Regions from separate parts of the Streptomyces sp. NPDC059861 genome, predicted to be linked through region 2. Evidence: riboswitches for the same ligand, from Rfam matches in the RefSeq annotation. Region 2 holds a riboswitch; the other holds the start of a gene.
What was found. Region 2 has a riboswitch for thiamine pyrophosphate ahead of thiO (glycine oxidase ThiO). Riboswitches for the same ligand answer to the same signal wherever they lie in the genome.
Positions count from the first base shown of each region.

Region 1: another riboswitch for thiamine pyrophosphate. It lies ahead of ACFV6X_RS07915 (thiamine ABC transporter substrate binding subunit); the one in region 2 lies ahead of thiO (glycine oxidase ThiO).

Region 1 covers NZ_JBHWJQ010000006.1:191,802-207,125, forward strand. Annotated here, with positions in the region: gene ACFV6X_RS07815 (condensation domain-containing protein) at 1-1,264, shown strand, start outside; gene ACFV6X_RS07820 (hypothetical protein) at 1,520-1,765, shown strand; gene ACFV6X_RS07825 (hypothetical protein) at 1,842-2,183, shown strand; gene ACFV6X_RS07830 (hypothetical protein) at 2,352-2,666, shown strand; gene ACFV6X_RS07835 (hypothetical protein) at 2,980-3,336, shown strand; gene ACFV6X_RS07840 (hypothetical protein) at 3,464-3,760, opposite strand; gene ACFV6X_RS07845 (hypothetical protein) at 3,966-4,247, opposite strand; gene ACFV6X_RS07850 (hypothetical protein) at 4,455-4,940, opposite strand; gene ACFV6X_RS07855 (hypothetical protein) at 5,411-6,160, shown strand; gene ACFV6X_RS07860 (hypothetical protein) at 6,234-6,506, shown strand; gene ACFV6X_RS07865 (chaplin) at 6,944-7,687, opposite strand; gene ACFV6X_RS07870 (arsenate reductase ArsC) at 7,949-8,362, opposite strand; gene ACFV6X_RS07875 (aquaporin) at 8,390-9,229, opposite strand; gene ACFV6X_RS07880 (ArsR/SmtB family transcription factor) at 9,226-9,606, opposite strand; gene ACFV6X_RS07885 (ArsI/CadI family heavy metal resistance metalloenzyme) at 9,686-10,144, shown strand; gene ACFV6X_RS07890 (hypothetical protein) at 10,182-10,406, opposite strand; gene ACFV6X_RS07895 (hypothetical protein) at 10,451-10,684, opposite strand; gene ACFV6X_RS07900 (amphi-Trp domain-containing protein) at 10,802-11,170, opposite strand; gene ACFV6X_RS07905 (VOC family protein) at 11,379-11,819, opposite strand; gene rlmN (23S rRNA (adenine(2503)-C(2))-methyltransferase RlmN) at 12,135-13,241, shown strand; TPP riboswitch at 13,263-13,368, shown strand; gene ACFV6X_RS07915 (thiamine ABC transporter substrate binding subunit) at 13,447-14,526, shown strand; gene ACFV6X_RS07920 (ABC transporter permease) at 14,502-15,324, shown strand, end outside.
Region 2 covers NZ_JBHWJQ010000042.1:50,221-65,544, reverse strand. Annotated here, with positions in the region: gene ACFV6X_RS29855 (YhgE/Pip family protein) at 1-1,311, shown strand, start outside; gene ACFV6X_RS29850 (TetR/AcrR family transcriptional regulator) at 1,362-1,991, shown strand; gene ACFV6X_RS29845 (DUF4126 domain-containing protein) at 2,437-3,051, shown strand; gene ACFV6X_RS29840 (phytoene desaturase family protein) at 3,120-4,613, shown strand; gene ACFV6X_RS29835 (hypothetical protein) at 4,738-5,682, opposite strand; gene metF (methylenetetrahydrofolate reductase [NAD(P)H]) at 5,739-6,662, opposite strand; gene thiE (thiamine phosphate synthase) at 6,776-7,432, opposite strand; gene ACFV6X_RS29820 (Rv2175c family DNA-binding protein) at 7,573-7,938, opposite strand; gene ACFV6X_RS29815 (NAD(P)/FAD-dependent oxidoreductase) at 8,016-9,179, opposite strand; gene ACFV6X_RS29810 (hypothetical protein) at 9,276-9,638, opposite strand; TPP riboswitch at 9,691-9,803, shown strand; gene thiO (glycine oxidase ThiO) at 9,800-10,966, shown strand; gene thiS (sulfur carrier protein ThiS) at 10,963-11,163, shown strand; gene ACFV6X_RS29795 (thiazole synthase) at 11,167-11,964, shown strand; gene pknB (Stk1 family PASTA domain-containing Ser/Thr kinase) at 12,083-14,005, shown strand; gene ACFV6X_RS29785 (deoxyribonuclease IV) at 14,040-14,915, shown strand; gene ACFV6X_RS29780 (DUF4396 domain-containing protein) at 15,061-15,324, shown strand, end outside.

The sequences.
Region 1 (15,324 bases), on a different contig from region 2:
ATACATCCAGGAGTCGCACATCAGGACCGCGCGATCGGTGCGCGAGGACGGACTGTTCGTACCGACATGGCTCGGCACGGCCTTCGACCTGCCGGGCCGCGCCGACCTCGACGCGCTGGAACGGGCGTTGCACGGCTGGACGCTGCGTCACGAGACGCTGCGCAGCGGCTTCCGATGGGCCGGCGACGACATGCAGCGGTTCACGCTCCCCGAGAACGAGGTGTCGCTGCGGCGCGAGGTCGTCGGCGACTTCGCCGACGCGGAGGCGCTGATCCACTACCTGCAGAACCGATTCGATGTGGCGGCGGACGCCCTCGGCTGGCCGAACTTCATCTACGCGGCGGTCGTCCGTGACGAATCCACCAGCGTGTACATGGCTTTCGACCACACCAACGTCGACGCCTACTCCCTCCAGCGCATCCCCGACGAGATCCACGAGTTGTACATTGCGGACGTCATGGGACGACCCGACATCGGCATCACCGCGGGAAGTTACGTCGACTTCTGCCGGCAGGAGCGGGCGAACGCCGACGGGATCGACGACACACACACGATCGTGGCTCGCTGGCGGGAGTTCATCGGCCGATGCGACGGAAGGCTGCCGGAGTTCCCCGTCGACCTCGGTCTGCGGCCCGGTGACGTACTGCCCACCCAGAAGCTCATGTGCGAGCCGCTGGTCGACGCGGACGCCGCAGCCGCGTTCGAGACGTACTGCCGACCCTACGGCGGCAGCCTGGTGGGCATTCTGGCCGCCACCAGCCTGATCGTCCACGAACTCGGTGGGCAGCCGGTCTACCGCACGGTCGTGCCGTTCCACACCCGGCTGAAGTCCGCGTGGTCGGACTCCGTGGGCTGGTACGTCGGTGGCGCCCCTATCGAGGTGCCCGCGGCGCGGGACTTCGACGGGGCGCTGGAAACGGTCCGCGCCGAGCTGCGGGCCAACCGGTCGCTGGCGCGCATTCCCCTGGCCCGCGTACTGCGGCTGCTCGGCACGGACTTCCGGCCGACGTCGCCAGATATGTATTCGATCGTCTCGTATGTCGACGCCCGCCTCATTCCCGGCTCGGCCCGTTGGACCGAGAGAAAAGCCTATGGACTGATCCGGGTTTCCTACGGAGACCAGGTGTGCGCCTGGGTCAACAGGCTGCACGAGGGCCTGTGGTTCGCCTGCCGCTACCCGGACACCGACGTCGCCTACAAGAACGTGCGGCGGTACGTCGAGAGCCTGCGGGACCTGATCGTCTCCGTGCCGGCCCCCTGTTGACGCAACTGCGCTCCGCTTTCCCCGCGTTGATGCGGGCGCCGAGTCGTACCTGACGCCCGTACGCCCCACGTGACGGCACCCACCGAACTTCAATTCAGCTTCTTATAAGGCCAATTCGCCCATGCGGTGTTGTTGTGAGGTAATGCCCCACGGAAGGGATGTCCGGTGTGGAAAGCCGCGTGTGGTTACTGATAGCGTTTGTGCAGTCACGTTAGGCAATCAGCCTCGATGTACGAGCGAAAAGCCGAGGGTTCCATGCGCAAGCTTCAGCAGGTCGTGATCGCAGCAGTGGCGGCGGCGGGCGGCCTGTCCGCCGTCGGCGCCGGCACCGCTGTCGCCGACACCACCGACAGTGGGCAGAAGGTGTACGACCTCTACCGCCCCTACCAGGAGTGCAGCCCGCAGACGGTGTCCGAAAACGACGTTCCGATCGGTGTGCTCGGCATCGCCGGCACCATGGACACGACCTGCGGCCAGTTCAACAACGACTTCACCGGCTGACGTCCGCGGCGTCATCGCGCCCGGCGCGCCCGTTGTCCGAGCGGATCGGGCATCCCAACGAAGGAAAGCGCATCACATGTCCAGCAGCAAGAAGATCGCGGCTGTCCTGGTGCTCGCCGGCGGCCTCGTGGTGACCTGCACCGGTGTCACCAGTGCGTCTGAAGTGAGGGGCCCCGGTTCCTGCAACCGTGACCTCCTGGGCAACATCAGTTGCAGTCAGCACATCGAGGGCGTGATCCCCGAAGACGGTGTCATCCCGCACCACGAGACCTGCACCCCGGTGCAGCCCTTGACGTTGCCCGCGGCCTGGGGCAACGGGACGACGCAGATCGGGCCGAAGGTGACCTGCTCGCCCGCGACAACGGGAGCGCCCGACGAGGCCGACGCCACGCTGGAGACGGTCGGCCTGCTGAGTTGAGTCCGGGCGACCCCGATCCTTCCCCCCGGCGCGACGCCCCCCGCGTGACGCAGCGAACATGCGACACGACACCCGAGGTGTAGATCCTGAGATGTGACGAAACGTGTGTATATCCTCACACTGAGTAGTCAAGCCAGGCGCCGTGCCTGGACAAGAAAGGGTCATACCATGCGCAAGTTTCAGCGTGCTGCGGTCGTAGCTGTGGCGGTCGCGGGGCTGTCCGCCTTCGGTGCCGGGGTCAGCTTCGCCGGCGATGGCGAGAACGCGGTTCCCGTCTCCGCCGTTGCCAACTCGTCGGCCACCGCCCTGGCTGTCGGGGGCGGTTACTACGCTCAGCCGCAGGCCGAGAAGAAGGCCGGGCCGGAGGAGCACCAGGCCGCGCCCGAGCAGCACCAGGCCGCGCCGGAGCAGCACCAGGCCGGGCCGGAGGAGCACCAGGCCGCGCCCGAGCAGGACTACGGCCAGCACGGCGAAGGCGAGTAAAGGGCGTACCGAGGGCTCTTCTTCTCAGTACTGCCACATACGCATCGATCTTCTGCGGAAGCCGATGCACATCGCACCACCGCAACGGCCTCGTCCGGTGACAACTCGGCCCGCTCCACCGTGCGCCGAGTGACATCCCTGGCGAAGGCAGCCCGGACGCACGGCTGTTCATCAGGATATGCGTCCGGGCTGCGGCAATTCCGCCGTCTGGTACGTCTGACAGCGCGGCCAGACGCAAAATGATCATTTTCCCTTCTCGGCCCGGGCGCAACCGGTCAATTGGCCCCAGCGCCCGGGCCTGCGTCGTAAAGGAATGCAGCACATGTTCACTCCGCGGAAGCTCGCCGCCATCTCGGCGATCGTCGGAAGCCTCGCCGCGATCTCTGTCGGCGCCGGACACGCACACGCAGAAGGACGCTCAGGTGACTGCGGCAGCGCCGCACAGGGTGACGCCGTCTGCATTCGCAAGAGCGAGACCCACGTCAAGAAGGACGGGGAGCACATCGTCAGGCAGGAGCAGCAGTGCACGACGGTCGACCGGCCGAACGTAGTGTTCCGGGAGTACCAACTGCTGGGCGAAAAGCCCGAGACGGCCGGAGCCGGCGCGGTTGTGGACTGCTCCAACACGGCGAAGATCCCCGAGGGGTCGAGGCCGCATTTCGATTTCTGAGAGACGTCGGCCAATGCCGGACTGGGATTCATCCCGGCCCGGCATTTTCTTGTGCACCGAGCCTGTCGGCGGACAGAGAAAAGCCCGTTGCCCCGACCGCCGGCCGGGGCAACGGACAGGATTCGCCCTACTGGCCGACCTCGTTGTTGCAGCCCATCGTCGAACCCAGGGAATTCTGCTGCGCGCCCGAGTTGCCTTCGCCGTTGAGGAGGTTGCCGCCCACGCCGTTGCCGACGCCGACCTGGCCGAGGATGTCGACGTTGGCGTCGTGCGACCCGCAGGTGGTGCTCTGAACGATGCTGTAGCCGCCGTTGCCGTTGCTGCTGCCGTAGCCGCCCTGGTCGGCGTGGGCAGTTCCGGCGGCGAGGAGTCCCGCGCTCCCGAATGCGGCGACGAGGAAAGCTGCGGTGCTGAGCTTGTGCATGGCATCTCCAAGGGAGTGAGAGAGCGAACGATCAGCGTTCCAGGCGAAGGCTGACGAGAAATACCCGAAGACCTGCGGTGGCGCTTTGGCCGCGGGAGATGCCGTCTTTCCCGCAGGCCTGCCGACGCACATGGTCCCGGCGCCCTGCCCTGTGGCCGGGTGCCGGGACCATCAACTGACTGACGACCTGGCGTCGGTCAAAACCTCAGAAGGCGCTGTTGTTGCAGCCCATCGTGGAACCGATGTGGGTGGACTGGGCGCCCGGGTTGCCCTCGCCGTTGAGCCCGTTGCCCAGCAGGCCGTTGAGCAGGCCGACCTGGCCGAGGACGTCAAGGTTCAGGTCGTGCGACTTGCACTGCGAGCTCTGCGTGATGTGGAACTTGTCGCCGTCGCTGCCCTTGCCCTGGTCGGCGTGGGCGGTGCCGCCCACGAGTCCGATGCTGCCGATTGCAGCGACCAGCACGGCAACGTTGCGAAGCTTGCGCATGTCATCTCCGGTGAAGTGAGTGGGTGCGATCTGTGGAAGATCGACTTTCTACAGTTACGGGAGATTAATGCGAAATACGGCAAAGCGGGGCGACGACGCGCCGATCTCGTGATCCTGCGGTAATAGCACCCGAAAGCCGTATCGCATACCAAAGCTCAGGCGTCGCAATCACGGTGTCCGCGGTCGACGCCTGGCCGTTCAATGGCGTTAGTTCGCCCGCGCATTGGCGAACGAGTTCGCCTGGCTGTTGGCCTGGGTGCAGTCGACGCCCCGGGTCTGGGACGCGGCGAGCAGGGCGACCGGGACATTCGCGGAGAGCAGGTTCTGCGGGCTGCACTCCTGGGAGGGGCGGAACAGGTTGGCCTGGCTCGCCGGGGCGGCCTGCCCGGTCTGCTGGGCCGGCGGGGCCTGCGGAGAGAGCTGGGGGCTGATCTGCGGGTTCAGCTGAGGGTTGACCTGCGGGCTGACCTGGGTGCCCCGCGGCGGAGCCGCGTGCTGCGGAGTCGGCGAGCCATAGGTCTGCGCGGATGCCTGCGCGGAGGTGGCCGAGGCGGCCTGGGCGTCCGGCTGCGAGACGGGAGGCGGCGCCCCGTCGTAGGTGACGGGAGTGGCGGCGGAGCTTGGGCCGGCACCGACGGCGGACAGACCGCCGGCTGCTGCGACGATGAGCGCGACTTGCTGAAGCTTGCGCATGGAATCCTCGGCCCTTCATTGACCTGTGCACGGAACCTGGTGAAATGCTGATGAGGCAGCGCGGTCGTCGCAGTTCTGCCGCCCTCTGCGGCGTGCGACGGACCATCGTTCTTGCCCCGTGGGGAACGAAGTTGGCGCGGACCCAGATACGGGCGCCGGATCGTGGTCACCCGTTTGACGCAAGGGTGTCGGCGCGCGCCTCAACTGCTCTGTCGATAGCGGCAAATGGGTGACGGACCTTCCTGTGCCGTGACCGTGGCGAAGAAGACCTCGTTCCACGGGGGAGGGCAGCAACCGTGAACCTGAAGACGCGTGAGGGAATTCGCTGCTGGCTCCGATGCGAAGTCCGCGTGCTCCTCAAGATTGACCGCTGCTGAAGTCGTAGTGCGCGTCGCGTGCCCACCTGCACGCGTGACCGCGCGCTGAATGCAATGGATTACCGTTACAGGTATCGAAGGGCCGAGGGTTTAATGCGCAAGCTTCACAAGGCCGCGCTCGTGGTAGCAGCGGCCAGCGGTCTGACCGGCATCGGCGCCGACGCCAGCCATGCCGATAGTCCCGGGGGATACGGCAGTGGCGCTCCGATGTCGGCTCCCGATCACCCTGCGGCCGCCCCGCAGTCCCCGCAGCAGGCAGGTCCTGCCGCCGCGGCCGCGTCGCAAGGAACGGCACAGGCCGCCGCCTCGCCCTACCAACAGCAGTCCGCTCCGGCGCCGTACCCGCAGCAGGCCGCTCCGGCGCCGTACCCGCAGCAGCCGGTCCAGGCTGCCCCGCCGGCGCCACAGCAGAGCGGCTACGCCTACTCCGCTGCCTCGTCGCAGGGAACGGCGCAGGCCGCCACGTCGCCGCCGCCCCAGCAGGCCGCTCCGGCGCCGTACCCGCAGCAGGCCGCTCCGGCGCCGTACCCCCAGCAGGCTGCTCCGGCGCCGTACCCGCAGCAGCCGGTCCAGGCTGCCCCGCCGCAGCAGCCGCAGGTCATGCCCCAGGTCGTACCGCAGGTCATGCCCCAGGTCGCCCCGCAGGTCGCCGTCCCGCAGGCCTTCGCTCCGGAGCCCCCGATGCAGGTCGCCCCGCAGCTGAACCCGCAGATCAACCCGCAGGTGAACCCGATCGTCAACCCGCTCGTCGCGCCGCCGACCGCACCGGAGTTGTCGCCGGTCGGCCTCGGGCAGCTCGCGGCACCGCCCATCGGCCAACTGGGACTTCCGCGACTCGGCTGACGGCCGCTCGCAACCGCCCGCCATACCAACTCCTCCTGTTGCACCCCCCATCCGCTCGAACAACGGAGTAGCAATGCGCAAGTTTCAGAAGGTCGTTCTCGTAGGCGCCATCCTCGGAAGCGTCGGCTCCCTCGGTGGCACCAACGCCGTCGCCGATGACCTGGGCAACGACCTCGAGCTCACGCAGGGCATCGAGTGCCGCTCGCACGACATGAACATCGAGGTGATCGGCAGCGTCGGCGCCCTCACCGGCCTGGCGGGCAACCTGCTGAACGGCGAAGGGAACCCGGGGGCGCAGCAGAACCACCTCGGTTCGGACATGGGCTGCAACAGCCAGGCCCTCTGACCGACACGCACATATCAATTCGACGCCAGCGGCTGCCGGAAGGCGGCCGCTGACGCGTACCACCGCCGATGCCTTCGACTGGTCCATCGGCGTGGATCACCGGCTTGCTTCGCACGCGCCTCGGGCCCCGGGAGAAGGTGTCACTGACCTCTCCCGGGGCCCTGTCTCTTCCAAGGAACGCATCCGTCTAACGAGCCTGCGCCCAGCGGGGTCACGCCTGACGGTCCGCAGCGGCAGGCATCGGCGGCAAAGCGGAAGCCGCCGTCCTGACGCCTTGTGCGGCGACAGTGACGGCGGCTTGACCCGGCAGAACTGATCGGGGTCCGAGATCAGCCTGCATTCCTGCTTCGGCGACCGGGATCGGTCTCGCCATGTCGGCCATCAGGACGTCCCCTTCTCAGGGCACACCCCGTGCGGCCGTGTGGCGGCCGGGTCAGTCAGCGGGCCTGGCCCGGACGGAAGCGACGGAACAGGATCGTGCCCGTGACGAGGAGCGCGGCGGTGCCGGCGACAGCCGGGGCCGCGAGGTCCGCTCCGGTGTGGGCCAGCTGGGGCACCTCGACGTGCGGGCCCGGCTGAGCCGGGACGAGAGCCGGGGACCTCGGGGTCACCGGCTTCGCCGGGGTGCTCGGGGCCGGGGTGCTCGGGGCCGGGATGTTCGGGGTCGAGGTCTTCGGGGGCTGGCTGGGCTCGCCAGGGCCGTTGACCGACGAGTTGCCGAAGACCGGATTGCCCACGCCGACCACGTTGACACTGTTCCCGGAGACGTTCACCGGCAGATCGATCGGGAGCTGGATGCCGTTGCCCGAGAGGAGCCCGGGCGAATCCGTGGCGAGCCCCTGCGCCGACGCCCCGCCGGACACGCTGGAAGCGGCGGAGTCGGTGCTCTCCTCCGAAGCGGTGCTGTCCTCCGAGGCGGTGCTGTCCTGCGAACCGGCGGCCTTCGCCGCGCCCTTGTTCGCGCAGGAGTTACCCGCTGCCGGGTTGAGCAGGCCCACGACGTTCACCGTGTTGCCGCAGATGCTCACCGGCACGTTCACCGGGATCTGGATGGCGTTGCCCGAGGCCACCCCGGGCGAGCCGGCCGCCACTCCCTCGGCGCTGCTTCCGTCGGCCGCGAAGGCGGCGGACATGGGAAGCGCCATGGCCATCGCGCCGGACGCGGCGGCGACGGCGAACACACTGTTTCGGGTAACCCGTTTCATAGGTTAATTACCTTCCTGACACCATCGCGGGTACTCACCCGCACTCATAAAACGCCCGTTCGCGATCAGAGTTATGGGTGTGGTCTTCGAGGCCACCCTCGGGCACTAGCCCTCGGACTGCGTCACCGATCCGGAGTGGGCCGACCAGGGTCTCGGAAGGCGAAATGCGGTCCCCGTTCAATCGGATAAGCGCACTTGGCGTGGACTGCTTATGTGAGCCCGTAGCGGAATGGAAGGTCAGTCGCCCATGATCTCGTCGATCAGGCCGCGGATGCGCTTTTCTATCTCGTCGCGGATCGGGCGAACAGCTCCTACTCCCTGCCCGGCCGGGTCCGGGAGCTCCCAGTCGAGGTAACGCTTTCCGGGGAAGAACGGGCAGGTGTCGCCACAGCCCATCGTGATGACGACGTCGGACGCCTGGACCGCTTCCACGGTGAGCACCTTGGGGACCTCGGCCGAGATGTCGATACCCACCTCGGCCAAGGCTTCGACGACAGCGGGGTTCACGGTGTCGGCGGGGGCGGAACCGGCGGAACGCACCTGGACGCGCTCGCCTGCGAGGTGAGTCAGGAAGGCGGCGGCCATCTGGGAGCGCCCGGCGTTGTGGACGCAGACGAACAGGACGGACGGTCGCTCGGCGGAAGTGGTCATGGCGGGTGTCTTTCTGGCTGTGGCGCGTCAGGAGTTGGGGGGAGCGGCGCGTTCGGGTTCGCCTTGGACGGGGACGGTTCCCGTCTGTGCGGGTGCGGGTGCGGGTGCGGGGGTGGGTGTGGGTCCGGCTGCCGGTGGTGGGGGTGCGGGTGCGGCTGTGAGTGGTGCCGGTGTGGCTGTGGCTGAGGCTGCGGGCTTGGTGAATACGGCGGCCACGAGGGCCAGGCCGAGCGCGGCGCCGGTGAACTGCGCCGCGATGAACGGCAGGACAGAGGCCGGCGCGATGCCCGCGAACGTGTCGGTGAAGGCACGGCCGATGGTGACGGCCGGGTTGGCGAACGACGTGGAGGACGTGAACCAGTACGCCGCTCCGATGTAGGACGCCACGGCCACTGGCGCGTAACGGGCCCGCCCGGTCCGGACGAGCCCGAGGATCAGGAAGACAAGGCCGGCCGTCGCGACGATCTCGCCGAGCAACAGGTGACCGGCGGAGCGGTCATGGGTTGACCACTGCATCAAGGGTTCGGCGAACATCGCGTCGGCGAGGACGGCGCCGCCGATCGCCCCGGCCGTCTGCGCGGGGAGGTACGCGGCCACATCGCGGCGGGTGAGCCCGTCGGGGGTGCGGCGGCCGGCGAACCAGGCCGCAAGCGTGACAACGGGGTTGAACTGCGCGCCGGAGACCGGCCCGAGCAGCGCCACGAGTACGCCCAGGCCGAACACGGTCGCCAGGGAGTTGGCCAGCAACCGCACTCCGACGTCCTCGGTCAGTTCGGTGGCCTGGATGCCGGAGCCGACCACCACCACGACCAGGGCGGCCGACCCGACGGCCTCGGCGAGGGTCCGGCGCCCGAGCGATGCGCTCACGCTGTCGCCTCGGTCTCGTGCGTGGTGGTGAGGAACGTCGAGAGCCGGTCCAGGGTGTCGGGCAGCGCCCAGTAGTAGACCCACGTGCCCCGGCGCTCGCAGTCGATCAGCCCCGCCTGTCGGAGCAACTTGAGGTGATGCGAGATCGTCGGCTGGGACAGGTCGAAGGCCGGGGTCAGTTCACACACGCAGACTTCGCCGCCGGCCCGTGAAGCGATCAGCGAGAGCAGGCGCAGCCGCACCGGGTCGCCCAGCGCCTTGAAGACCTTCGCCAGATCGGTCGCCTGTTCCTCGTCCAACGGCGTGGCCAGCAGCACTGGGCAGCAGCCGGTGGATCGATCGTCCTGCCCGACCACCACGAGTTCTTGCTTCGACATTCTTCTATATTGACGAACGTCTATCCTGAGCGCAAGCTCTGTATCGACAGGTATCGATACAAGCGGATGGGGGCAAGTCATGTCTCGTGCTCAGCTCGCCCTGCGCGTCGGCGACCTCGAAGCGTCGATCGCCTTCTACTCGAAGCTCTTCGGCGTCGAACCGGCCAAGCGCCGCGAGCGCTACGCCAACTTCGCCATCGCTGAGCCCCCGCTCAAGCTCGTGTTGATCGAGGGCGAGGCCGGCGAGGAGACCCGCCTGGATCACCTCGGCGTCGAGGTCGAGTCCACCGAGCAGGTCGGCGCCGCCACCACCCGGCTGAGGGACGCCGGCCTGGCCACCTTCGAGGAGGGCGACACCACCTGCTGCTACGCCCTCCAGGACAAGGTGTGGGTCCACGGCCCCGGTCGCGAGCCGTGGGAGGTGTACGTCGTCAAGGCCGACGCCGGCGCCCTCGGCAAGGGCGCCGAGACCGAAGGGGAAGTGGCCGCCGCGACGGGATGCAGGTGCGGCCGACCGGACGACCCGACGCCCTTGTGAGACACGGGCGCCGATGAGGCGTGCGGCCGCTGGTGTCTCAGGTCGTCGGCTCCGGGCCCCAGGTGTCAGGCCCCACTCCTCGCCAGTCGATCCACGGCGCCTCCGCAAGCTCCGCCGGGTCGACCTCCAGCCCGGCTCGGCGGAGGAATTCCGCGACGTCGGCCAGGTTGTGGGCCAACCCGAGAATCTCGCCGTCCACGCGCACGCGCCGGCCGCCCGTGGGTGACGGCGGATGCACGGTCACGCGAATCGATCCGGACACGCCTTCAGGATCATCCGGGCCATGCGGCCCCGCATGCCGGCGGGTCACCGGCTCGGCCGCTCGCTCAGGCCCCTGCCCGGCTGTCCCAGGTCACGCAGCTCCCACCATGCTGCGGGCCTTGGTCGCCGCTGCTGCCAGTAGGGATGGAAGAACACCTGGGTCGACAGCCGGTACAGGCGCCGACGCAGCTCGGCACGGCCGGGCCGTTCGGCGAGCTGCCGGTAGGTGGCGCTCCATTCCTGCTGCGCCTGGGCGAGGTCGGCGGGGAAGGTTCGCATGGCTGAATTCAAGCATGTGTTCGATTTTCGAGTCCACCGAGGGGTCCGCGTCGACGGCATGGAGGACAGGCCCGAGCGCCTCAAAGGGGCGCATGGGAGGCTTTCGGCAGCACTCGCTCAGGGTGTCTTCGTTGCGGACTGCCTCGCGCTCTTGTTCCTGTTGGTCTCCGTGGCGCTCCGAGCCGCGCCGGAGGGGGCGCTCTTCCGTCTCGGTGCCCTCTCTGTGCCCGAGTCCGTGCGGGATGGCGCTGTCCGCGTCTTCGCGGTCGGCCACTTGAGCTCGATCTCGAGCTCGATCTCCCCGCTGCCGATCTCCACCTCGATCTCGCTGCGCAAGTCGTCGGGGATCCGCAGGCTCAGCGTCCCGGGGCTGAGTTCCAGTTCGGCGTCCCCGCCTTCCCTCAGCGCCTCTGCGAGCGCCGTGAGCTGGTCAGCGGCCTCATGGCGTGACAGCGAGCGCTTCTGCTCAAACTTGAGATCCTTCATGGGTGACCTCCGATTTGGAGCAATAAGCCAGACAGAACCCATTCTGTCGCGATACGCAGGAGCGGCCCACCCGGGTGCGGATGTCCTCTCCTCCTCGTAGCGATCGGCCTTGATGCTTGCCGTCCTCCCCGGCTTCCGCGATCAAGTCACCTCTCTCCGAGGTCCGTCTCATGGCTTCCGTTCGGCTGCCTGGTTCGGTTCCTCCTTCTCAGCGCAGTTCCTCGGCCAGTCCGACGATGATGCCCTCCGGGCCGCGGAGGTAGCAGAGCAGATAGCTGTCCTCGAACCGGGCGATCTCGCCGACGAGTTCGGCGCCGTGAGGGCGCAGGCGGGCAAGGGTGTCCTCGATGTCGTCGACGGCGAACATGACGCGGTGCGTGCCCAGGATGTTGTGCGGCCGGTTGCGCGGCCCGGCGCTGATCACCGCGGGGCTGCGGTACTTCGCCAGCTCGAGCCGGCTGTGACCGTCCGGGGTCCGGACCATCGCGATGTCACAGCGGACGCCGTCCAGTCCGGTGCACTGGTCGGCGACGAGGCCCTCGGCCTCCGCCCTGCCCTCCAGCTCCATACCGAGTTCCACGAAGAAGGCGATGGCGGCCTCCATGTCCTCGACGACGATGCCGACGTTGTCCATCCGCTGAATCGCCATGCTGGTCTCTCCTTCTTCCTGGTGCGGCCGGTGGCGGCCGCTGATGTCCCTGGGACGGAGCCGGTGGCACGTTCTCGACATCCGCAGACCGCCGAACTCCGATGAGAATGACTCTCAGGAAGGCCTGCACCGTGGTTGCTGCGCTGTACGAGGTATAGATCAGAGCACGACGTTGGTGCCTCCCGTCGCATACGCGGCGAGCGCTGAAACGCCGGGCGCGGGCGCTCAGTGAACGACCGGTGACGGCTACTAACGACAGTCGTAGGCAGCGGCAGCCGCAGGTCACCCAAGTCGATCTGCGACACTGGTACAGCCATGCCTAAGCCCGGAGAACTCACATTCGTCGCCCCGCGCGGAGCCAAGAAGCCGCCGCGGCATCTTGCCGATCTCACGCCTGCCGAGCGCAAGGAAGCCGTTGCCGAGATCGGTGAGAAGCCGTTTCGTGCCAAGCAGCTCTCGCAGCACTACTTCGCGCGGTACGCGCACGATCCGGAGCAGTGGACCGACATCCCCGCCGGGTCGCGCGGCAAGCTGCGGGAGGCCTTGCTTCCGGAGCTCATGACCGTCGTGCGGCATCTGTCGACGGACGAGGGCACCACCCGTAAGACGCTGTGGCGGCTGTTCGACGGGACGCTCGTCGAGTCGGTGCTGATGCGGTACCCGGACCGGGTGACCATGTGTATCAGCTCGCAGGCCGGGTGCGGGATGAACTGCCCGTTCTGCGCCACGGGGCAGGCGGGACTCGACCGGAACCTGTCCACCGCCGAGATCGTCCACCAGATCGTGGACGGCATGCGGGCGCTGCGCGACGGTGAGGTGCCCGGCGGGCCCTCTCGGCTGTCGAACATCGTTTTCATGGGCATGGGCGAGCCCCTGGCCAACTACAAGCGCGTCGTCGGGGCCGTCCGCGCGCTGACCGACCCCGAGCCGGACGGGCTCGGGCTGTCGCAGCGTGGGATCACCGTCTCGACGGTCGGACTGGTGCCGGCGATCCACCGCTTCGCCGACGAGGGCTTCAAGTGCCGGCTGGCGATCTCGCTGCACGCCCCGGACGACGAGCTGCGCGACACCCTCGTCCCCGTGAACACCCGCTGGAAGGTGCGCGAGGTGCTCGACGCCGGGTTCGACTACGTCCAGAAGTCCGGGCGGCGGCTGTCCATCGAGTACGCGCTGATCCGAGACATCAACGACCAGGCCTGGCGCGGTGACCGGCTCGGCCGGCTGCTCAAGGGCAAGCCCGTGCACGTCAACCTCATCCCGCTGAACCCGACTCCGGGCTCCAAGTGGACCGCGTCCCGGCCCGAGGACGAGAAGGCGTTCGTCGAGGCCATCGCCGCCCATGGTGTACCGGTGACGATCCGGGACACCCGTGGTCAGGAGATCGACGGGGCGTGTGGTCAGCTGGCCGCCACCGAGCGGTAGTCTGACGCCGTACACATCTTCATATTCCGGCAGGGGAGCGCCACAGCGCTGAGAGTGCGGGACAGTCCGCAGACCCTCTGAACCTCGCCCAGGTCATTCTGGGTAGGGAGATCGGTCGTCACTCAAGCTGTTGCGCCCTGCCCGGGAACCCGTTCCAGGTCCCGGGCAGGGCCGCGTCTCTTCCTGGTCAGCCAGGAGGAAATCAGTGAGCAACACCAAGAAGTTCGCAGCCGTCGTCGTCGGGCTGGGCCTGGTCACGCTGTCCGCGTGCGGGTCCTCCGGGTCCGGCGGCGACGGCTCGGACTCCAGGACGGTCACCCTCGTCAGCCACGACTCATGGGTCGTGTCCAAGAGCGTGATCGCCGCCTTCGAGAGGCAGTCCGGCTACGAGATCAGGGTCCTCAAGGACGGGGACGCCGGCCAGGCCGTCAACAAGGCCGTCCTGACCAAGGACAATCCGCAGGGGGACGTCCTCTTCGGCGTCGACAACACCCTGCTGTCCCGCGCGCTCGACAACGGCCTCTTCCAGCCGTACCAGGCGAAGGGCGCCGACCTGGTCCTGCCCGAGTACCGGGCCGACCAGGAGCAGCACCGCGTCACGCCCGTCGACACCGGCGACATCTGCGTCAACTACGACAAGGCCTACTTCAGCGAGCGGAAGCTGGCCCCGCCGAAGACCCTCGACGACCTGGCCGAGCCCGCGTACAAGAACCTCCTCGTCACCGAGAACGCCTCCACCTCCTCACCCGGCCTCGGCTTCCTGCTCGGCACCGCCGCCGAGTACGGCGACGACGGCTGGGCGGACTACTGGAAGAAGCTCAAGGCGAACGGCGTGAAGGTCGTCGACGGCTGGGAGCAGGCGTACAACGAGGAGTTCTCGGGCTCCGCGAGCGGCAGGAAGGCCGGCGGCGACCGGCCGTTGGTCGTGTCCTACGCCTCCTCGCCGCCCGCCGAGGTCCTCTTCGCCGACCCGAAGCCGAAGACCGCCCCGACCGGCGTGGCCATGGGCACCTGCTTCCGCCAGGTCGAGTACGCCGGGCTGCTCAGCAACGCGAAGAACCCCGAGGGCGGCAAGGCGCTCCTCGACTTCATGCTCACCAAGCAGTTCCAGGACGACATGCCGCTGAACATGTTCGTCTACCCGGTGCGGGAGGCCGCCCAGGTGCCCCAGGAGTTCGTGAAGTTCGGCCCGCAGGCCGAGGATCCCCAGACCATGGACCCGGCGAAGATCGCCGAAAACCGTGACGAGTGGGTCAAGGCGTGGACGTCGCTGGTACTGAAGTAGGCCGCGAGGCACGGGCCGGCACGGCTTCCAAGGCGCGCGGGAACGCGGCGCGGCTCGGGCTTCTCGCTCTGCCCGTCGCGTTCTTCGCGGTCTTCTTCGCCTACCCCGTCGCCGCGATCGTCGGCCGTGGGCTGAAGGCCGATGGGACCTGGCGGTTCGGGCGGCTGGCCGACGTGCTCACCCAGTCCGACATCCGGCACGTCCTGTGGTTCACCACCTGGCAGGCGCTCGCCTCGACCGCGCTGACGCTGCTGATCGCGCTGCCGGGCGCCTATGTGTTCGCCCGCCTCGACTTCCCCGGCAAGCAGGTGCTGCGGGCGGTCGTGACGGTGCCGTTCGTGTTGCCGACGGTCGTGGTCGGAACGGCGTTCCTGGCGCTGGTCGGGCGCGGCGGGCTGCTGGACGACCTGTGGGGCGTACGGCTGGACACAACGGTGTGGGCGATCCTGCTCGCGCACGTCTTCTTCAACTACGCGGTCGTCGTCCGGACGGTGGGCGGGCTCTGGGCGCAGCTCGACCCCCGCCAGGAGGAGGCCGCGCGGATGCTCGGCGCCTCACGCCTGGGCGCCTGGCTGAGGGTCACCCTGCCCGCGCTGGGGCCGGCCGTGGCCGCCGCCGCGCTGATGGTCTTCCTGTTCACCTTCACCTCCTTCGGTGTGGTGCAGATCCTCGGCGGTCCCACCTTCTCCACTCTCGAAGTGGAGATCTACCGGCAGACCACGGAGGTCTTCGACCTCGCCACCGCCGCCGTACTGACGATGGTCCAGTTCGCGGCGGTGGGCGCGGTGCTCGCCGTGC
Region 2 (15,324 bases):
CTGGGTCCCTTCCTGGAGGACAACGAGAAGACCATCGGTGACACGGCGCGGCTGGTCGCCGACTCGTCCGCCGCGATCCGGGACAACCTCGACACGCTGGTGAAGCGGGCCCCGGCCGCCGCCACGGGAGCCCATCTGGCCTCCGACACGCTGAGCGAGATCCACAAGAGGCGCTGCGAGACCCCCGTACTGCCCGACGCGGCCTGCTCCAACCTGGAGAAGGCCATGGACTCGGCGGCCGACGTGGCCACGATTGCGGACGACCTCAACACGGTGATCAGCGGCTACGACGGCGACATGGACAAGCTCGACGGGCACCTCGCCACCCTGGAGGAGCAGGCCCGGGCGCTCGCCGAGGACGCCCCGCACCTGTCGGAGGACCTCGACGAGGCCGTCGCCAAGATCAACAAGCTGAACGACGGCGCCGGGAAGGTCGCCGAGGGCGCCAAGACGCTGCACACGGGGCTGGGCACCGCCCGGACGGGGGCGGTGGACCTCGACACGGGCGTCGGCGAGCTCAAGACGGGCGCGGACGACCTCAGCGGCGGCATGTTCAAGCTGGTCGACGGCTCCGTGAAGCTGGCGAACGGGCTGCACGACGGCGCGGAGCAGATCCCCGACTACGACGAGCGGGAGCGCGACACGCGGACCGAGGTCATGGCGGACCCCGTCCAGCTCGCCTCCAAGTCGCTCCACAAGGCGCCCAACTACGGCACGGGTTTCGCCCCGTACTTCATCCCGCTGTCCCTGTGGGTGGGCGCGATGGTGGCCTACATGCTGATCGCGCCGCTCAACCGGCGGGCGCTGGCCACCGGCGCCTCGGCCTGGCGGATCGCGCTCGCGGGCTGGCTGCCGGTGCTGGCGATCGGCGTGCTCCAGACGGCGGCCCTGATGTCGGTGCTGCACTGGGCGGTCGGCCTGCAGATGGCGCGGGCGGCCGGGACGGTGGGCTTCCTGTTCCTGGTGACGGCGTGCTTCGCGGCGATCGTCCAGTGGCTGAACGCGCGCTTCGGCGCCGCCGGCCGGATCCTGGTGCTGGCCCTGCTGATGCTGCAGCTGACCTCCGCCGGGGGCACGTACCCCGTGCAGACCAGTCCGGGCTTCTTCAACGCGCTGCACCCGTTCCTGCCGATGAGCTACATCGTCGAGGCGCTCAGGAGGCTCATCACGGGTGGTGGCCTCGCTCCCGTGTGGCAGGCGTGCGTGGTGCTCGCCGCGTTCACCGTGGGCGCCCTCGCGCTGACCGCGCTGTCGGCCCGCCGCCGCCAGGTGTGGACACTGGACCGGCTGCACCCGGAGCTGAGCCTGTGACCTCGTCCGCTGTGTCCTACAACGATGCCGTTCCTGTGACAATCAGGGCCATGGAAAGCAGCAGCGCCACGTCGGGGGCGAGTACCCGCCGCGCGGCGACCCGGCAGAAGCTCTACGAGGCGGCCGTCACGCTCATCGCGGAGCAGGGCTTCTCCGCGACCACGGTGGACGAGATCGCCGAGCGGGCCGGGGTCGCCAAGGGCACCGTGTACTACAACTTCGCCAGCAAGTCCGTCCTCTTCGAGGAGCTGCTGCGGCACGGCGTGGGCCTGCTGACCGCCTCACTGAAGGAGGCGGCCGAGCGGACGGCGAAGGACGGCGGCACCCGGGTGGCCGCGCTGGACGCGATGATCCGCGCCGGGCTCGTCTTCATCGACCGCTATCCGGCCTTCACGCAGCTGTACGTCGCCGAGCTGTGGCGCACCAACCGAGCCTGGCAGTCCACGCTGCTGGTGGTCCGGCAGGAGGCGGTGGCCGTCGTCGAGGACGTACTGCGCGAGGGCATCGAGCAGGGTGAGTTCAGCGAGGAGATCGACGTGCCGCTGACGGCGGCGGCGCTGGTCGGGATGGTGCTGGTGGCCGCGCTGGACTGGCAGGCGTTCCAGCCGGAGCGCTCCCTGGACGATGTGCACGCGGCGCTGTCGCGGCTGTTGCAGGGACGGGTGAGCGGACGGCCGTAGGGGCTCGGGCCGACGGCTCGGGTAGGCCGCCCGGGTGGTGCCGGCGACGCGCATTGACCTACCAGGCAGATACGGAGAGCGCCGGTCCGGACCGTGGCCGCGTCCCCCGCGGGCCACGCCGGACCGGCGCTTCCTCGTGCTCCCCCGATACCCCCGTGTTTCCCGTTCCCCCCGTTGGGCCCCCGTCCGGTCGTCCCTCCCCGGGTTCCCCCGTGCCTCGCTCCCGCCGACCTGAGCCGGCGGAAGGAGCGGTCCAGGGCCTCGCCGTTCCGCCGCCCCGTGTCGGCGGTGCCGGCGCCGGGCCCCTTTCCGTGCCACTACTCTCTCGTTCGCGCAGGTTTGGCCCCATCCGCGTGCGTACTCATCTCCGTGACTGAGTACGGGTACTCAGTCGTCGGTGTTCGTCCCCAGGACGCGCGGCCGCCCGGTGGTTACGATCGCGTCCGTGTCCGTACTCCCTCTCGTCTTCACCAGCGGCTGGGCCAGCGGCGTCAACGCGTACGCCGTGGTGCTGCTGCTCGGCTTCTTCGGTGCGACGGGGCTGAGCGACGAGATCCCTGAGACGCTGCAGCGCCCCGAGGTGCTCATCACCGCGGGCGTGCTGTTCCTCTGCGAGGCGGTCGCCGACAAGATCCCGTACGTCGACTCCGTATGGGACTCCGTGCACACGCTGATCCGGCCCGCCGCGGGCGCCTGGGTCGGGGCGCTGCTCGCCGGGCAGAGCGCTTCGCTGTCCGATCTGGCGGCGGGCGTGATCGGCGGTTCGACGGCGCTGGCCAGCCATGCGGTCAAGGCCGGGAGCCGGATGGCGGTCAACGCGTCGCCGGAGCCCTTCAGCAACGTGATCATCAGCATCGCCGAGGACCTGGGCGTCGGCGGGCTGGTGACGTTCGCGATCTTCTACCCCGAGGCGGCGGCGATCATCGCGGCGATCCTGCTGGTCACCGGTCTGATCACCCTGTACTTCCTGGCCTCCCGCATCCACCGCTTCCTGCGCCGCAGAGCGCAACGCCGCGAGGAACGGCGGTTGGCGGAGCGGGAGGGCGGTCCGCCGGGGTGATGCCGGGCGTCGCCCCAGGTCACAGGCCCGGTCACGCGGTGTCAGTGGTGGCCGATAAAGTCGCGGGCATGGCACGGATTGCGGTGATCGGCGCCGGGATGGGCGCCATGGCGGCTGCCGCGCGGCTGGCCGTGGCGGGCCACCGGGTGACGGTGTACGAGCGTACGGAGACGTACGGCGGGGCGGTGCGGCGGCGGGAGCGGGACGGGTTCGCCTTCGACACCGGTCCCGGCCTGCTGCCGTTGCCCGCGGTCTGGCGGGACCTGTTCCTCAAGACCGGCAAGGAGCCACTGGAGGCGTGCGTCGAGCTGACGCAGGTCGACCCGTCGGCCCGGCACATCTTCGCGGACGGCACGGAGGTTTCCGTGCCGAACGCCTCGCGCGCGGGCGCCGTCGCCTCGCTCGACGAGGCGCTGGGCTCCGGCGCGGGCGACCGCTGGGGCGACTTCCTGGTGCGGGCCCGCGAGGCCTGGGACCGGACGCGCCGGCCGCTCCTGGAGGAGCCGCTGTGGTCCGACTGGCCGGTGCTCGCCGAGCGCGAGCCCTACCCCTCGGTTCCGCACAAGAGGCTGCTGCGCACGCGCCGGGCCGGCACGCTCGCCGAGGTCGGCGCCTGGGAGCTGCGCGAGCCCCGGCTGATCGCCCTGCTGGAGAGCCACGCGCTGGCGTACGGCCTCGACCCGCGCGTCGCACCGGCGAGCGCGGCCGTGCTGCCGTACATGGAGCACGCCTTCGGCGCCTGGTACGTGCGCGGCGGCATCCGGGAGCTGGCGCGCGCGGTCCACGAGCGGTGTCTGGCCCGCCGGGTCGAGTTCGTCTTCGGCGCCGAGGTCACCGGACTCCTGGAGAAGGACGGACGGGCGGCGGGCGTGGAGCTGGCCGGCGGGACGGTCGCGGAGGCGGACTTCGTGGTCGCCGGGGTCGCGCCCGGCGCGCTGCCGGACATGCCGCCGCGAACCACCGGCGAGGTCCCGCCCCGGCACGGGCTGCCCAGCCGCCTGACGGTGCTGCTGGCGCTGCGTGGCCCCCGTCCGCAGGGCACACCGCACCGGACGGTGGTGCACACCGCGGACAGGGAGGGCGAGTTGGAGGCCGTCTTCGGCGCCGGGCTGCCGGGACCCGGGGCTTGGCACCCCACGGTCACGGTCCTGCGCCCCGACGATCCGCGTCTCGTCCCGGACTCCGGCCACGAGGCGGTCACCCTGACGGCCACCGTGCCGGCGTCGGCCTCGCCGCAGAGCTGCGCCGACCAGGCCGAAGCCATGATCACCGCTGCCGAGCGCGCGATACCTGACCTCCGTTCCCGCCTTCTCCGGCACGAGCCGTACACCCCGGCCGACATCGCCGAGGCGACCGGCGCGCAGGGCGGAGCGATCCCGGCTCCGGCGCTGGCGGCGGCCGGGGGAAGACTGCTGCATCCCTCCAACAGCACCGCGCTGCCGGGCCTGTTCGCCGTCGGCGGCTGGTCCCACCCGGGCGGTGGCCTCCCGCACGCCGGGATGTCGGGCGCGCTGGTGTCGGGACTGATCGTGGAGGGACCGGACTTCCGCGGCTCCCGGTGAGGACACGCGGCTGCCGGTGATTCCGTTCTACGACGAGGATCCCGGACGGCAGTGAGCCCCGCGGTTCCCCTCACGAGGAGCCACGGGGCTCCCAGGGGCCCACTGCTTCCGCACGTTCAGTGACTCAGAACCGGTACCGCTCGTCGTACCCGTTCCCCTGCTGCGCCTGACCGTCCTCCTGATACGGATACGGCTGCTCCTGCGGCAGCTCGCCCCCGTACGGGTCGTCGGTGTTGCGCTGCTGCGGCACCCACACACCGCCTGACGGGGTCTCGCCGCCGTAGCCGCCGGTGGCGTACTGGTCCTGGCCGTAGCCCTGCTGGCCGTACTGCTGCTGGTCGTACCCGGTGTCGTACGACCCGCCGTAGGTCTGGGTGCCGATGTACGGGTCTGAGTAGGCCGCGTACTGCTGCTGACCGGTGGTGTCGTAGCCGTACTGCTGCTGGCCGTAGCCCGAGTAGCCGTCGTAGGCGTAGGCCTGGTCGGTGGACTGGGCGGCCGCCGCGTACTGGTCCTGGGTCTGGCCCTGGGTGGCGTAGGCACCGGTGTCGTACACGCCGTAGGAGCCGGTGTCGTCGGGCAGCGGCTGCGGCTCGTACACGGACGTGGTCTCGGCGGCCGCCGCGGCGCCGGGGCGGGCGGGCGTGAAGACGTCGTCGCGCTCGTAGTCGTCCTGGCCGTATCCGGCGCCGCCCCGCTCGTACTTGCCGTCGTCGCCGTCGCCGTAGCCGGGCGCTTCGAGGTCGGAGACCTCCAGCGTCGGGTCCTGGTGCTCCGGCTCACCGCGGCGGCGCTTGCTGCCGCCCAGGCTCGGACGCCCGGTGACCGCCCATCCGGCGGCGAAGCCACGGCGGAACGACAGCGTGACGTAGGTCTGCCCGACCGCGAAGGCGGCCGCGCCCAGTCCGATCACGATGACGGACGGGATCAGCACCCCGACGACGACACCGAGGAAGCCCGCGAACGCCAGCAACCGCCAGCGAAGCCGCGCCTTGTACTGCAGCAGCACCTCGCCGAGCAGCCACAGCGCGACGATGCCGAACGCGATGTAGAGGACCGTCCAGCCCATGTACGCCCCTCTCCCAGTGGCCGCTACGCAGTGTGTCGTATGAGCGTGCGACCGGTCTAGGCCCGCGGTGGGTGGTGCGGGCCCAGGTTCTCGTAGATTTCCAGGGTCGCCGTGGAGTTGTTGAGCGTGATGAAGTGCAGACCCGGCACTCCCTCCGCCAGCAGCCGTGCGCAGAACTCCGTGGCGAACTCGATCCCAATGGAGCGTACAGCGGACGGATTGTCTTTTGCTGTGAGGATCCGCTCTTTCAGGGTGGACGGAATGTGAGCGTTGCTGAGCTGCGGCAGCCGCTCCAGCATCCGCACGCTGGTCACGGGCATGACCTCGGGGATGACCGGCGTCTCGCAGCCCGCGGCGGCCACTCGGTCACGCAGTCGAAGGTAGGACTCCGGCTGGAAGAACATCTGTGTGATCGCGTAGTCGGCGCCGGCCCGGCACTTGTCGACGAAGTGCTCGACGTCCGTGTCCCAGTCGGCGGAGCGCGGATGCATCTCCGGGAAGGCCGCGACGCCGACGCAGAAGTCGCCCGACTCCTTGATGAGGCGGACGAGTTCGGCGGCGTAGGCCAGTCCCTTGGGGTGCGGCACCCAGTCGCCCATGGGGTCGCCGGGCGGGTCGCCGCGCAGGGCGAGCATGTTGCGGATGCCGGCGTCGGCGAACTGGCCGATCACATTGCGCAGCTCACCGATCGAGTGGTCGACGGCCGTGAGGTGGGCGACCGGGGTGAGCGTGGTGTCGGCGACGATCTGCTGCGTCTCCTTGACCGTGCTCGCGCGGGTGGAACCTCCGGCGCCGTACGTCACGGAGACGAAGTCGGGGGCCACCGCTTCGACCCTGCGCAGCGCCTCCCACAGGCTGCGCTCGCCCTTGGCCGTCTTCGGCGCGTAGAACTCGAACGAGTACGTCGTCCTGCCGGGGGCGAGCATGTCACGCACTGTGCGTGCGCGATCAGTCCTGGTGGATGCGGTTCCGAGGGCCATACGGGCAGGTTAGCCAGGGGGCGCCTGTCCCCCAACCGGATGCAGGAAATTTGCCCGGATTGTCGGCTTGTTGTCCATCCCTTGGACACGCTGCGGTCACATGGGGTCACACCTCAGGCCCCACGCAGCCGCTTCGCGAACTCCGCCGCAGCCGCGCCCGGATCGTCCGCCTCGGTGATCGCGCGGACGACGACGACCCGGCGGGCACCCGCGTCGAGGACCTCGTCGAGGTTGCCGAGGTCGATGCCGCCGATGGCGAACCATGGGCGGTCGGTGCCCAGCGCTGCCGTGTGCCGGACGAGGTCGAGGCCGGGGGCGTGACGGCCGGGCTTGGTGGGGGTGGGCCAACAGGGTCCGGTGCAGAAGTAGTCGACGCCGTCCTGGACGGCCGCCGCCTCGGCCTCGGCCTCCGCGTGCGTGGAGCGGCCTACGAGGACGTCGCCGCCGAGGATCGCCCGGGCCGCGGTGACCGGGAGGTCGCCCTGGCCGAGGTGGAGCACACCGGCGCCGACGGCGTGGGCGACGTCCGCGCGGTCGTTGACCGCGAGCAGCTTGCCGTGCCGGGCGCAGGCGTCGGCGAAGACCGCCAGGTGCTCCAGCTCCTCGGCGGCTTCCATGCCCTTGTCGCGCAGCTGCACGATGTCGACCCCGCCGGCCAGGACGGCGTCCAGGAACTCGGGCAGGTCGCCCTGGCGCCGACGGGCGTCCGTGCACAGGTAGACACGGGCGTCGGCGAGCCGGGCGCGAGCGGTGGCGGCGGTGTCGGGCATGCGTGGGTCCCCCCGTGGATCAGTACCTCTGGGTGTGCCTGCCGGTGGCGTACGGGCCCCGCCGGGCGCGGTCGGCCCGGGGCCGGGGCCCGCGGACCGCGGCCCGTACGCCGGTCAGGCTCTTTCGGGTCGGGCTGGGATCAGACGGCGAGTGCCTGGGCCCGCCGCTTCACCTCCGTGCCGCGATTCTCGCTGAGCGCCTGCGCGGGCGTGCCCGGCAGGCTCGGGTCGGGGGTGAAGAGCCACTCCAGCATCTCTTCGTCCGTGAAGCCGTCGTCCCGCAGGAGCGTCAAGGTCCCGGACAGGCCCTTGACGACCTTGTCCCCGTCGATGAAGGCGGCGGGGACGTGCAGCGCGCGGTTCTCACCGCGGCGCACGGCGATGAGCTGGCCGTCCTTGACAAGCTGCCGCACACGCGTCACCTCGACGCCGAGCATTTCGGCGATGTCGGGGAGGGTGAGCCAGGCGGGGACGAGAGCATCGATCTTTGCGTCAATCTCGGTCACGGGAACAAGCCTGCCATCCCCCACTGACAGTCGGAAGTCAGCCCCGCCCACCGACCCCGCCCACCTGCGACGACGCGTTACGCCGTGGCCGCCTTCAGGGGGCGTGCCGGGTCGGCCAGCAGTTCCGGGTCCAGCACGGTCCCGGCCTCGATCAGCCGCCGGCCCTGCGCCAGGTCCCGCGGGCGGCCCACCGCGAGCAGTGCGGCGAGCCGGCCCTCGCGCAGCCAGCACACCGACCAGGCGGGCCCGGCGGGGTCACCGCGCCACACGGTGGCGTCTGCGGTGGTGTGGTGCCCGACGTACTGCACGAACCGCCCGAACTGCTCGGACCAGAAGTACGGCACCGGGTCGTAGACCGCGGGTGCCTCGCCGATGATGTTCGCGGCGACCGTGCGGGGGCCCTGCAGGGCGTTGTCCCAGTGGTGCACCATCAGCCGCTCGCCGTAGCGCCCCGAGGGGAAGGACGCGCAGTCGCCGACCGCGTAGACGTCCGGCGCCGAGGTGCGCAGGTGGTCGTCGGCCACGACCTCGCCGTACCAGCCGAGCTCGATGCCGGAGCCGGCGAGCCAGCGCGTGGCGGGCCGGGCGCCGATGCCGACCACGACTGCGCCCGCGGGCACCCGCGTGCCGTCGTCCAGGACGACCGCGCCCGGCTCGACGCTCCGCACGCGCGCGTGGGTGCGCAGGACGGCGCCGCTGTCGGCGTACCAGGCGCTCATCGGCGCGGCCACGTCGGCGGGCAGTGCCCCGGCGAGGGGACGGTCGGCGGCCTCGACGACGGTCACCGCGCAGCCGGCCTCCCGGGCCGCCGTGGCGAACTCCGCGCCGATCCAGCCCGCGCCGACGACCACGATGTCGTGCTGCAGGGCGAGCACCGGCCGCAGCCGCTCGGCGTCGTCCAGGGTGCGCAGCAGATGCACACCGGGGACACCCTCCGCGCCCGGCAGGGTGACGGGTTCGGCACCGGTGGCGAGGACCAGCACGTCGTAGGGCACCGGCCCGGACTCGGTGTCCAGCCCGTGGTCGGCGAGGCGCACGCCGGTCGCCTCGCGCCCCAGGTGCAGCTCGATGCCGAGCGCCTCGAAGTCGACGTCGAAGGCGGAGCCCTCGGCGTTGCCGAGCAGGACCGCCTTGGAGAGCGGCGGCCGGTCGTACGGCTGGTGCGGCTCGGCGCCGATCAGCGTCACGGTGCCGGGGAAGCCCTGTTCCCGCAGGGCCACCGCGGTCTGCACTCCGGCCATGCCCGCCCCCACGACGACCACGCGCCGCGCCTGTGCCCTCGTTTGCTCGCTCACCTGATCACCATAGACAACTGACAGTTTGTCAGTAAGGGGGTGCTACCGGTCGCCTTCCCCGGACCTCCGGCCGACCTGCTCGACCACGCTCGTCCCGCTGCCCGCCTGCGACTCCCACTCCCAGCTCTCCTCCAGTCGCACCCGCCCGTCGGGCAGATCCACGACCGTCGAGACGCAGTGCCCCGAGGACGTCGTACCGTCCTGCTTGAGCTGCACGTACCGGAAGTCCAGCCGGTCGCCCTCGCGGGTGCCCACCAGGTATCCGCGGACGACGTCGCCACCCGCGTACTCGGCCCGGATCTCGCCGTCCTGCTCGTGGTACGTGAACCGGGTGCGCGTCCCGACCTGTCCCGGGGCCTGGTCGGCGACGGGAGCGAGGACGAGTCCGTCCAGTGAGCGGGCCATGCCGGGAGGCTCCCTTACAGAGGCGTGCGGGCAAGAGCTAGGGTGGCCACCGTAGAGCACTCGCGGGAGCCCGGACGTACCGGGCTGAGAGGGAGGCTGGCCGGCCTCCGACCGTACGAACCTGATCCGGGTCATGCCGGCGAAGGGAGGGGCTGAAGCCCGTGTCGTCCTCCGCACGTACGTCAGACGTCCTCGTCATCGGGGGCGGAATCATCGGCCTGGTCACGGCCTGGCGGGCCGCACAGCGCGGACTCGCCACCGCCGTAATCGACCCCGAACCCGGCGGCGGGGCCGCCCAGGTGGCGGCCGGCATGCTCGCCGCCGTCACGGAACTCCACTACGGCGAGGAGACCCTGCTCGGTCTGAACCTCGCCTCGGCCCGCCGCTATCCGGAGTTCGCGGCCGAGCTCACCGACCTCACCGGACACGACCTCGGCTACCGCCGGTGCGGCACCCTGGCCGTCGCGCTGGACGCCGACGACCGCGCCCACCTTCGCGAACTGCATGCCCTGCAACGCCGCTCCGGGCTGGACTCCGAGTGGCTGTCGGGCCGGGACTGCCGCCGCCTGGAGCCGATGCTCGCGCCGGGTGTGCGCGGCGGGCTGCGGGTGGACGGCGACCACCAGATCGACCCGCGGCGGCTCTCGGCCGCCCTGGTGGCCGCCTGCGAGCGGGCGGGCGTGGTCTTCCACCGGGAGTGGGCCGAGCGGCTGCTGGTCGTCCGGGAGCGGGCGGCGGGCGTCGTCACGCGCGCGGGGACCGAGGTGGGCGCCGGGCAGGTGGTGCTGGCCGCCGGGAGCCTCAGCGGGCGGCTGGCGGGCGTCCCGGACGCCGTGCTGCCGCCCGTGCGGCCGGTGAAGGGGCAGGTGCTGCGACTGACCGTGCCGCCGGCCCACGCGCCGTTCCTGAACCGCACCGTGCGCGCGGTGGTGCGCGGCAGCCATGTGTACCTGGTGCCGCGCGAGAGCGGCGAGCTGGTCGTCGGCGCCACCAGCGAGGAACTGGGCTGGGACACCACGGTCACCGCCGGCGGCGTGTACGAGCTGCTGCGCGACGCGCACGAGCTGGTCCCCGGCATCACCGAGCTGCCCCTCACCGAGACCCGCGCGGGTCTGCGCCCCGGGTCGCCCGACAACGCCCCCCTGCTCGGCCCGACCGGTCTGGACGGCCTGCTGCTGGCCACCGGCCACTACCGCAACGGCGTCCTGCTCACCCCGGTCACCGGCGACGCCATGGCGCACGTCCTGACCACCGGTGAACTCCCGGACGAGGCCCGTCCCTTCACGCCGAAGCGCTTCAGCGCCGCACTCACGGAGCAGCCCGCATGATCATCTCCGTCAACGGGGAGCCCCGCCGGATCACCGACGGCACGGCCCTCGACACCCTCGTACGCACCCTCACCGCGGCGCCCTCCGGTGTGGCCGCCGCCCTCAACGAAACCGTCGTCCCGCGCGCGCAGTGGCCCGTCACGCCCCTCTCCGAGGGTGACCGTGTCGAGGTCCTCACCGCCGTCCAAGGAGGCTGACCCATGGCCGACGATCCCTTTGTCCTCGGGGGTACGACCTTCACCTCGCGGCTGATCATGGGCACCGGCGGTGCGCCCAGCCTGGACGTGCTGGAGCGGGCGCTGGTCGCCTCCGGGACCGAGCTGACCACCGTGGCGATGCGGCGCGTCAACCCGGATGTGCACGGCTCCGTCCTGTCGGTGCTGGACAGACTGGGCATCCGGGTGCTGCCCAACACGGCCGGCTGCTTCACGGCTGGGGAGGCCGTGCTGACCGCCCGCCTCGCGCGCGAGGCCCTCGGCACCGATCTGGTCAAGCTGGAGGTCATCGCCGACGAGCGCACCCTGCTGCCGGACCCGATCGAGCTGCTGGACGCCGCGGAGACGCTGGTGGACGACGGTTTCACGGTGCTGCCGTACACCAACGACGACCCCGTGCTGGCGCGCAGGCTCCAGGACGTGGGCTGTGCCGCGATCATGCCGCTCGGGTCGCCGATCGGCTCGGGGCTCGGCATCCGCAACCCGCACAACTTCCAGCTGATCGTCGAGCACGCGCGCGTGCCGGTGATCCTGGACGCCGGAGCGGGTACGGCGTCGGACGCGGCGTTCGCGATGGAGCTGGGGTGCGCGGGTGTGATGCTCGCCTCAGCCGTGACCCGGGCCCAGGAACCGGTGCTGATGGCCGCCGCCATGCGCAACGGCGTGGAGGCGGGACGGCTGGCCCGGCTGGCGGGGCGTATCCCCCGGCGGCACTTCGCGGAGGCCTCCTCGCCGGTGGCGGGGATGGCCGCGCTGGACCCGGAGCGGCCCGCCTTCCAGTGATCCCCTACCACGTGGTCGCGCGTGGGCGCGTCAGACACGTCACAGGTCCGCTGCAGTACCGCCCCGATGCTCCGGGAACCGGCGAGCGGTGTCGGTGACGGCTCGTACACTCGCCTGCGTGGACACGACCCTTCAGGACCCTCTGGTCGGGCAACTGCTCGACGGCCGTTACCGCGTCGACGCGCGGATCGCGGTCGGCGGGATGGCCACGGTCTACCGAGCCGTGGACACCCGCCTCGACCGCGTCCTCGCGCTCAAGGTGATGCATCCGACCCTGGCCGCCGACGTCTCCTTCGTCGAGCGCTTCATCCGCGAGGCCAAGTCGGTGGCCCGGCTCGCCCACCCCAATGTCGTCCAGGTGTTCGACCAGGGGGCGGACGGGTCGTACGTCTACCTGGCGATGGAGTACGTCTCCGGCTGCACCCTGCGGGACGTGCTGCGCGAGCGCGGGGCGCTGCAGCCGCGGGCCGCGCTGGACATCCTGGAGCCGGTCCTGGCCGCGCTGGGCGCCGCCCACCGCGCCGGGTTCGTGCACCGGGACATGAAGCCGGAGAACGTCCTCATAGGGGACGACGGCCGGGTCAAGGTCGCCGACTTCGGGCTCGTCCGGTCCGTGGACACGGTCACCCAGACCACCGGGTCCGTCCTCGGCACCGTCTCCTACCTCGCCCCCGAGCAGATCGAGCACGGCAGCGCCGATCCCCGCGTCGACGTGTACGCGTGCGGTGTGGTGCTCTACGAGATGCTGACCGGCGGCAAGCCGCACACGGGGGACTCCCCCGCCCAGGTGCTCTACCGGCATGTGCACGAGGACGTCCCGCCACCCTCGGCTGCCGTGCCCGGGCTGGCGTACGAGCTGGACGAGCTGGTCGCGGCGGCGACCGCCCGCATGCCGGAGATCCGCCCGTACGACGCCGTGGCGCTGCTCGCCCGGGTCCGTGAGTCGCGGGCCGCGCTCGGTGCCGAGCAACTCGACGCGGTGCCCCCGCAGGCGGTCACCGCGCAGCACGACAACGCCGACGACCGCACGAGCGTCATCCCGCGCGCGCTGACCGCACTGCGGCAGCTGCCCGTGAACGAGGACGACGAGTCCCGGTACAACCGGACCAGCCGTCTGGAGTCGCCGCCCCTGGACACCCCGCGCCGCCGCCCCCGCCCGCGGCGCACGGTCGTCACACTCATCGCCGCGGTCCTGCTGGCACTGGGCCTCGGTCTGGGTGTCTGGTACATCAACTCGGGCCAGTTCACCGAGGTCCCGCCGCTGCTGGCGAAGACCGAGGCGCAGGCCGAGGACCGGCTCGCGGACGCCGGTCTGGAGGTCGGGCAGGTCAGGCACGCCTACAGCGACACGGTGAGGCGCGGCACGGTCATCAGCACCGACCCGGCGCCCGGCGCCCGGATCCGGCACAACGACTCCGTGACGCTGACCGTCTCCGACGGCCCCGAGACGGTGAAGGTGCCGGACGTCGCGGGCGACCGGCTGGACAAGGCGCGCAACCTCCTCAAGGACAGCGGTCTGGAGCCGGGCATGGTGACCCGGGAGTTCAGCGAGGACGTCCCGCGGGGCTCCGTGATCAGCTCGAACCCCGCGACGGGCACCACGACGCGGGCCGGCACGGCGATCGCGCTCACCGTCAGCAAGGGCGCCCCCGTCGACATCCCGGACGTCACGGGCAGCGACCCGGCCGAGGCCAGGGAGGAGCTCCAGGAGGCGGGCCTGAAGGTGCGCGTCGCGACGGAGCGGATCAACTCGGAGCACGAGGCGGGCCAGGTCGCCCGGCAGAACCCGGGCCCCGGCGGCGAGGCCGCCGAGGGTGACACGGTGACGCTGACGCTCTCCAAGGGACCGGAGATGATCGAGGTTCCGGACGTGGTGGGCGACAGCGTGGGCGAGGCCAGGCAGAAGCTTCAGGGCGCCGGTTTCGAGGTCGAGGAGGACCGCGGCCTGCTCGGCCTGTTCGGCGACACCGTGCGCGACCAGTCCGTGCGGGGCGGGAAGACCGCGCCCAAGGGGTCGACGATCACCCTCAAGATCCGCTGACGGCAGGCCGCGGGGCGCATGACACCCTGAACGGGTGAACAGTCAGCACCCCGGTCCCTCCCGCAACCCCGTCGGCGGCCACGTCCCGGTGGCCGGCGGCCTGCACTCCGTGGGCCTCACCTATGCCCACGACCTGAAGGCCGAGACCGTGCAGGTCTTCGTCGCCAACCCGCGTGGCTGGGCCACGCCCGCCGGTGATCCGCGGCAGGACGAGGCGTTCCGCGCGGCGTGCGCCGAGGAGTCGATCCCGGCCTATGTGCACGCGCCGTACCTGATCAACTTCGGCTCGCACACGGGGGCCACCGCCGAGCGGTCGGTGGAGTCGCTGCGGCACTCGCTGCGGCGCGGGCGGGCGATCGGCGCGCTCGGCGTGGTCGTGCACACCGGAAGCGCGACCGGCGGGCGGGCCCGGTCGGTGGCGCTGAAGCAGGTACGGGAGTACCTGCTGCCGCTGCTCGACGAGCTCACCGACGAGGACCCCTACGTCCTGCTGGAGTCCACGGCGGGTCAGGGCGCCTCGCTGTGCTCACGCACCTGGGACTTCGGGCCCTACTTCGAGGCCCTGGACGCCCACCCCAAGCTGGGCGTCTGCCTCGACACCTGCCACGTCTTCGCCGCCGGGCACGACCTGACCGGCCCCGACGGCATGCACCAGACGCTGGACCTGCTGGTCGGCACGGTCGGTGAGGGCCGGCTGAAGCTGATCCACGCCAACGACTCCAAGGACCTGGTCGGCGCCCACAAGGACCGGCACGAGAACATCGGCGCCGGCCACATCGGCGAGGACCCGTTCCGCGCCCTGATGACCCACCCCGCCACCGAGGGCGTCCCGCTGATCATCGAGACGCCCGGCGGCAAGGAGGGGCACGCGGCCGACGTCGAGCGGCTGAAGAAGCTCCGGGACGGCTGAGCGGGACTCCGGGACGCCCGAGCAGAGCTCCGGGGCGGCTGACGAATCCGGGTGGTCGAGGACTCCCGCACGTTCCCGGAATACCCCCGGGGGGTATATGGTTCCTGCTCGATGCGGGAACCATCACCTGACACAGGGGGCACGAATGCAGCACGCACACACGCACCACAGCCACACCCCCGCCGGCTGGCCCATGGCCGTGCAGGCCACCCTGCACTGCCTGACCGGTTGCGCCATCGGCGAGGTGCTCGGCATGGTCATCGGCACCGCGCTCGGCTGGGGCGACGTCTCCACCCTGGTCCTGGCGATCGTGCTGGCCTTCTTCTTCGGTTACGCCCTCACCCTGCGCGGGGTGCTGAAGGCGGGCGTGGGCCTGCGGGCCGGCATCCAGGTGGCGCTGGCCGCGGAC